Regions from separate parts of the Serratia sp. MMO-28 genome, predicted to be linked through region 2. Evidence: predicted binding sites of a transcription regulator. Region 2 holds the regulator's gene; the other holds the start of a gene.

Region 1 (3,422 bases), on a different contig from region 2:
TTAAGCGATACCCTGGCTACGCAGATAATCTTCGTAGTTGCCGGTAAAGTCGATCACCTTGTTCGGGGTAATCTCCAGAATACGGGAAGCCAGCGAGCTCACGAATTCGCGATCGTGGGAAACGAAGATCAGCGTACCTTCGTACATTTCCAGCGCCATGTTCAGTGATTCGATAGATTCCATATCCATGTGGTTGGTTGGCTCATCCATCACCAGAATGTTCGGGCGCTGCATCATGATCTTGCCAAAGAGCATACGGCCCTTCTCACCGCCCGACAGCACCTTAACGCGCTTCTTAATGTCGTCCTGGCTGAACAGCAAACGGCCCAGCACGCTACGTACTGCCTGCTCGTCGTCTTTCTCCTGCTTCCACTGGCTCATCCAGTCGAACACCGTCAGTTGGTCATCAAACTCGTATTCGTGATCCTGCGCGTAGTAACCGATCTTGGCGTTTTCCGACCATTTCACGCTACCGTGATCCGGCAACTCATCCCCGACCAGCGTTTTCAGCAAGGTGGATTTACCGATACCGTTGGCGCCCAGAATCGCGACTTTCTCACCCACTTCAACCATCAGGTTGAGCTTGCTGAACAGCGGGCCGTTGTCAAAACCTTTGGTCAACGCTTCCACTTCCAGCGCGTTACGGAACAGCTTCTTATCCTGCTCGAAACGGATGAACGGGTTCTGACGGCTGGAGGCTTTCACCTCTTCCAGTTGGATCTTGTCGATCTGACGGGCACGAGAAGTCGCCTGCTTGGATTTGGAAGCGTTGGCGCTAAAGCGGCTGACGAATGCCTGCAACTCGTTAATCTGCGCCTTCTTCTTAGCGTTGTCTGACATCAGACGTTCACGCGCCTGAGTCGCTGCCGTCATGTATTCGTCGTAGTTGCCTGGATAAACGCGCAGTTCGCCGTAGTCCAGATCCGCCATGTGAGTACACACCATGTTCAGGAAGTGACGGTCGTGCGAAATGATAATCATGGTGCTGTTACGCTCGTTCAGCACCTGCTCCAGCCAGCGAATGGTATCGATGTCCAGGTTGTTGGTGGGTTCGTCGAGCAGCAGAATTTCTGGATCAGAGAACAGCGCCTGCGCCAACAGCACCCGCAGCTTAAAGCCTGGCGCGATTTCGCTCATTGGGCCGTAATGCTGTTCAACCGGAATCCCCACGCCGAGCAACAGTTCACCCGCACGGGCTTCAGCAGTGTAACCGTCCATCTCTCCGTAGGCGACTTCCAGATCGGCCACTTTATAGCCGTCTTCTTCGCTCATCTCCGCCATGGCGTAAATGCGATCGCGCTCTTCTTTTACCGCCCACAGCTCGGTATGGCCCATGATCACGGTATCCAGCACGCTGAACTCTTCAAACGCGAACTGATCCTGGCGCAGTTTACCCAGGCGCTCGTTCGGATCGAGGAACACGTTACCGGCGCTTGGCACCAGATCGCCGCCGAGGATTTTCATAAAGGTGGATTTACCGCAGCCGTTAGCTCCGATCAAACCGTAACGGTTACCGCCGCCAAACTTGACGGAGATATTTTCAAACAACGGCTTACTGCCAAACTGCATGGTGATGTTGTTAGTGCTTAACACAGCGCTCGCTCTTTATTTCATAGGGAATGTGATTTGGCGCGCATTATGCCATAACGGAACTATAGGATCGCCTTCATTTTAGACGACCGGTTGAACTTTCCATCAGGGCATTATCGTAAGAATCTTCTACACTCATTGATATCAGCCGTGATGGATAACAAATTAGTAACATTTTCTCATGTGTACTATTTATTCATCAATGGGTTTACCACTTTCATTGTCGGTGCATAACCCAGAATCGCACTTATGCGCTTCGCCGCATCATATTTTCAACGTCAAGAAGTTCACCTCATCACATTCATGTCATTACACCTTATAAGGATATGGTATGCGCAAGAACGCTTTACCTTTTGTACTTCGACCGATGTCAGCAGCAATAATGGCGGTTCTTCTAGGCTACCCTCTGGGCACGCTGGCGGCGACCATTGAAGGCGGGCAAACCGTGATTGTGCCAGACACACAAAGTTCACCTTGGAATGTGGGCAGTAGTTTGCTTTTGGGAGTAAATGGCGACGGTACTCTGATTATCCAGAATGGAGGGATCGTCTCCAGTACGATTAGTTATCTCGGCGGCAGCTCAACTGGCACTGGCAATGTTATTGTTTCTGGTACCGGTTCGCGCTGGAGCAATGGAACCATATATGTAGGCTATGCTAAAGATAGCAGCGGCACGCTTACCATAGAAAACGGCGGGGTGGTAAATGCCGGGGTCAGTTATATCGGTAGGATAGGTCATAGTTCCGGGCAAGTCCTTGTTTCTGGTGCAGGTTCAACACTTAGCATAACTTCAAGCTCTTTATTTGTCGGATATAGCGGTATTGGCTCCCTTATCGTTAAAGACGGTGGAAAGGTTTCTACTGGTTTGATCTTAGGTATTGGCTACAACAATACTGATCAACCTACAGGTGAGGGTATGGCTACCGTTGATGGTGTAGGGTCAAACGTAAGCATTGGTACTTCGACGATAGTCGGCAATGGGACGAACGGGCAACTGACCATCCAGAATGGCGCTACGGTGACCAACAGCGCTGGTACCATTGGTAGGAGCGGGATTTTACCTGGCACAGGCACCGTCACGGTGAGCGGTGTAGGATCCACCTGGGCCAATGCGGGTATATTGACCGTAGGGAGCTCCCCTGGCCGCGCGAGTGGTACCTTGTATATCGAAAATGGCGGCCTGGTTAGCGCCAACAGCGTTACAGGAAATGGGGTACTCTATTTTGATCAAGGGACTCTGCGCGCATTGTCCTCTCTGCCCGATTTTATCAGCCTGACTGAGGCTGATGGGCTGCAATTGCTGTCCGGTGGCGCAGTTATCGACTCGAATGGCTTTGATATCAGCTCATCTAATGCCTTTACCGGTGTAGGATCGCTGACCAAACAAGGTGCGGGTACGTTAGCGCTGAACATGGCCCAGCAATACACCGGGGCCACCATCGTTAATGCCGGCACCTTGCAGACAGGGCTTGCCAACGCCTTTTCCGGCAGTTCTGATGTGATCGTTAACGGTGGCATACTCAATTTCGCAGGTAATAACCAGTTGGCCAACCGCCTCTCCGGCAATGGCGGTACCATCACCCTTAACGGCGCGACCCTCACCGCCAACAATACCGGTGCCACGGATGACACCCTGTTTGCCGGTACAATTACCGGCGGTGACCTGATTAAAACAGGCGCAGGTCAACTGACTCTCACTAACAACAATACCTTTGGCAACGTCACCGTACAGCAGGGCACTCTGCAATTTTCACAGGCAAGTACCTCCAGTATTTCAGGCGATTATACCGCTCAGAGTGGGGCGACCACTAACATTGGCCAGGTCAACTCTA
Region 2 (3,422 bases):
CAGTAAAGGGATGACGCTGACGCCAAACGGCCACATTTTTGCTCTGCGGGTGCAATTAGTGATTGAGGAATTACAGCGCGCCACTGAGGAGATCCAACAGTTGGACCAGCGTTCGCAAGGCAGCCTGGCGATAGGCTGCTCTTCGCTGCTGGCCGTGACGCTGTTGCCGAAACTGGTCGAACTCTTCAAGGCCTCTACCCCGCAGGCCAATCTGTTGATCCGCGAAGCGCAGCTTTCAACGTTATTGCCCGCCTTGCAGGCTGGCAAGTTGGATTTTGCCGTCGGCACGAGCAGCCCTGAATTACCGCTGCAAGATTTAGTGCTCGAACCGCTGTTCAGCGCCCCATTTTGCGTTATTGCGCGCCGTGGGCACCCTTTGGCACAGGCAACCACGCTGCACGAACTGCACGAGGCCAAATGGCTGCTGCCGGAAACCGATATGGGTTATTACCAGCAACTGCAAACGCTGCTTGGCAACTTCTATCAACAGTTGTCCCAACGCCCCATTCGCTCAGATTCAGCGGTATGCGGCTTGAATATGGTGCTGAAGGCAGATTATTTGACGATCGTCGCGCGGGCCATGAACACGCCGTTCTATTTACATCAAGAACTGGTGGCTTTGCCTATCGACGATCTGCCGCAGGCACAGTACTGCGTCCTGTATTCACAAAAATCACCGCTGACCGTCACGGCGCGGCGATTTCTGGATTTACTACGCAGCCATTGCCAGCACTACCCTTGGTAGCCTCAGGCAACGTCACGAATTTCAAAGCTGTGGGTAACGCTGGCCGCTTTGCTCAGCATCAGCGAAACCGAGCAATATTTCTCGGCCGACAGGTTAACCGCACGCTCAACAATCTTATCGGTCAGCCCTTTACCAGTGACGATAAAATGCAGGTTGATATGGGTAAACAGACGCGGTGCTTCTTCACGGCGCTCCGAGGTCAGTTTCACCTCGCAGTCACGGACATCGTTACGGCCTTTCTGCAAAATAGACACGACGTCAATAGCACTGCAACCGCCCACTGACATCAAGACCATTTCCATTGGACTTGGCGCTTTATCGCCCGCGTTACCATCCATCAACACCTGATGGCCGGACGCAGACTCACCCAAGAATGTCAGCCCTTCCACCCACTTAACTCTTGCCTGCATTTTGTACACTCCGGTTAATTTCTCAAAATCAGGGTACGCTTTCGCATAGAAACTGGCAACGGAACCTGATGCTAATCATGCTGAAGCGAGACAACACAAGACACTCGCCTCACTCTGTGCTACAAACAGAGCCGCAATAACTCTTTCCAGGTCATCGATTTCAGGGAAATGCCCGAGGAAAGGGCCCTATATTGGCATGTTAACAGAATGTAACTTGCAGCACTTCACGCAAGTTAATATGCTAGAGTACAAGCGTATTTCTATAACATGCCTCAAAACCTGTTGATAGCCACCCCACATTACACCAGGCTATAAGCACGTTTTACAGGGAACTCTGACCCCTGTGATACAAGGCAGCGATAACAACAGAGGATAACAGCGAATGGTTCTCGGCAAACCGCAAACAGACCCTACTCTCGAATGGTTCCTGTCTCATTGCCATATCCACAAATATCCATCAAAGAGTACGCTGATTCACCAAGGTGAAAAGGCCGAAACGCTTTACTACATTGTGAAAGGCTCCGTTGCGGTGCTGATCAAGGATGAAGAAGGCAAAGAGATGATCCTGTCCTACCTGAATCAGGGGGATTTCATCGGTGAACTTGGATTATTTGAAGAAGGCCAGGAACGCAGTGCCTGGGTTAGAGCGAAAACAGCCTGTGAAGTGGCTGAAATTTCCTATAAGAAATTCCGCCAGTTGATTCAGGTTAACCCGGATATCCTGATGCGCCTGTCTGCGCAGATGGCAAACCGCCTGCAAGTCACCTCAGAGAAAGTGGGTAACCTCGCCTTCCTTGACGTTACCGGCCGCATCGCGCAAACCTTGCTGAATCTGGCAAAACAGCCCGATGCCATGACTCACCCGGACGGCATGCAAATCAAGATTACCCGCCAGGAAATTGGTCAAATCGTCGGTTGCTCACGTGAAACCGTCGGTCGTATTTTGAAAATGCTCGAAGATCAAAACCTGATTTCTGCCCACGGCAAAACCATTGTCGTTTACGGCACGCGTTAATCATTGAAGAAGCGGCGTAGCAATACGCCGCTTTTTTAGCTTCCCCCGATTACTCATGTGGCGGCGCCTGATCTACCACCCAGAAGTCAACTACGCACTGCGGCAAACGCTGGTGCTGTGTCTGCCGGTGGTTTTCTTCCTGCTGCTGGGCAACCTGCAACTCGGCCTGCTGTTCTCTCTGGTGCCTGCCTGCTGCAACATTGCCGGATTAGACACACCCCACAAACGCTTTTTTAAACGCCTGATCGTCGGCGGCTCTCTGTTTGCCCTCAGCAGCTTGCTGCTGCAACAGGCGCTGTTGTGGCATATTCCGTTGCCCCTGCTGATGCTGGCGATGGCGCTGTTGCTGGGCGTCAGCGGTGAAATCAGCCCGCTGCATGCGCGCCTGCTGCCCGCCGCGCTGGTCGCGGCCATCTTCTCTCTCAGCATGGCAGGCCACGTACCGATCTGGCATACCCCGCTGCTGTATCTGGTTGGCACCCTCTGGTACGGGCTGTTCACCTGGTTCTGGTTCAAACTGTGGAAAGAGCAGCCAATGCGCGAGTCCCTGAGCCAGCTCTATATCCAGTTGGCGGACTATTTCGAAGCTAAATACTCGCTGCTGACCCAGCATATCGATCCCGAAACCGCACTGCCACCGCTGCTGCAACGCCAGCAGAAGGTGATGGACATGATCAGCCTGCTGTATCAGCAAGTTAACTTCCTGCCTCATGCCAATAGCCAGGAACAAAAACGCCTGCAGCGCACTTTCCAGGTGGCACTCGATCTGCAGGAACACATTACCGTCAGCCTGCATCAACCGGAAGAGGTGCAAAAGCTGGTCGAGCAGAGCCAGGCCGAAGCGATTATCCGCCGCAACGCGCAGGTGATTGCCGGGCGTTTACGCGTCGTGGCCAACGATATTCTCTATCACCGGCGCTCAACGCGTTTCAGCATGAAGAGTGAGCTGGCGGCACTGGAAAAAGTGGCCACACAGCATGCCGATAACCCGGTAGGCCAGTTCTGCTTTTACCATTTCAGCCGCATCGCCCGCCTGTTACGCACCCAACGCCCGCTGTATCGGCGCGATCTGATGGCAAACCAATCGCGGTTACCCTTCTGGCCTGCGGTGGTGAGCTACCTGTCATGGAAATCCAACGCCTTGCGCAATGCCGCCCGGCTGGGGACCATACTGGCGGTGGGCAGCAGCCTGGGGATGATTTTCAATCTGCCAAAACCCTATTGGATCCTGCTGACCATCATGCTGGTCAGC

What was found. The regulator CRP, encoded in region 2, controls carbon source genes, mostly activating them, when cyclic AMP is high. The targets are predictions, from matches to a motif close to ATGTGANNNNNNTCACAT.
Region 1: the regulator CRP is predicted to act here: its motif matches at 1,620-1,637, upstream of WG891_RS16785 (ABC-F family ATPase).

The regions. Positions count from the first base shown of each region.
Region 1 is NZ_JBBCVB010000019.1:233-3,654, forward strand. It holds gene WG891_RS16785 (ABC-F family ATPase) at 1-1,593, opposite strand; partial or broken gene WG891_RS27070 (autotransporter outer membrane beta-barrel domain-containing protein) at 1,973-2,440, shown strand; gene WG891_RS16790 (autotransporter outer membrane beta-barrel domain-containing protein) at 2,456-3,422, shown strand, end outside.
Region 2 is NZ_JBBCVB010000020.1:47,521-50,942, forward strand. It holds gene WG891_RS17715 (LysR substrate-binding domain-containing protein) at 1-745, shown strand, start outside; gene WG891_RS17720 (OsmC family protein) at 748-1,155, opposite strand; gene crp (cAMP-activated global transcriptional regulator CRP) at 1,538-2,170, shown strand; gene WG891_RS17730 (YccS/YhfK family putative transporter) at 2,226-3,422, shown strand, end outside.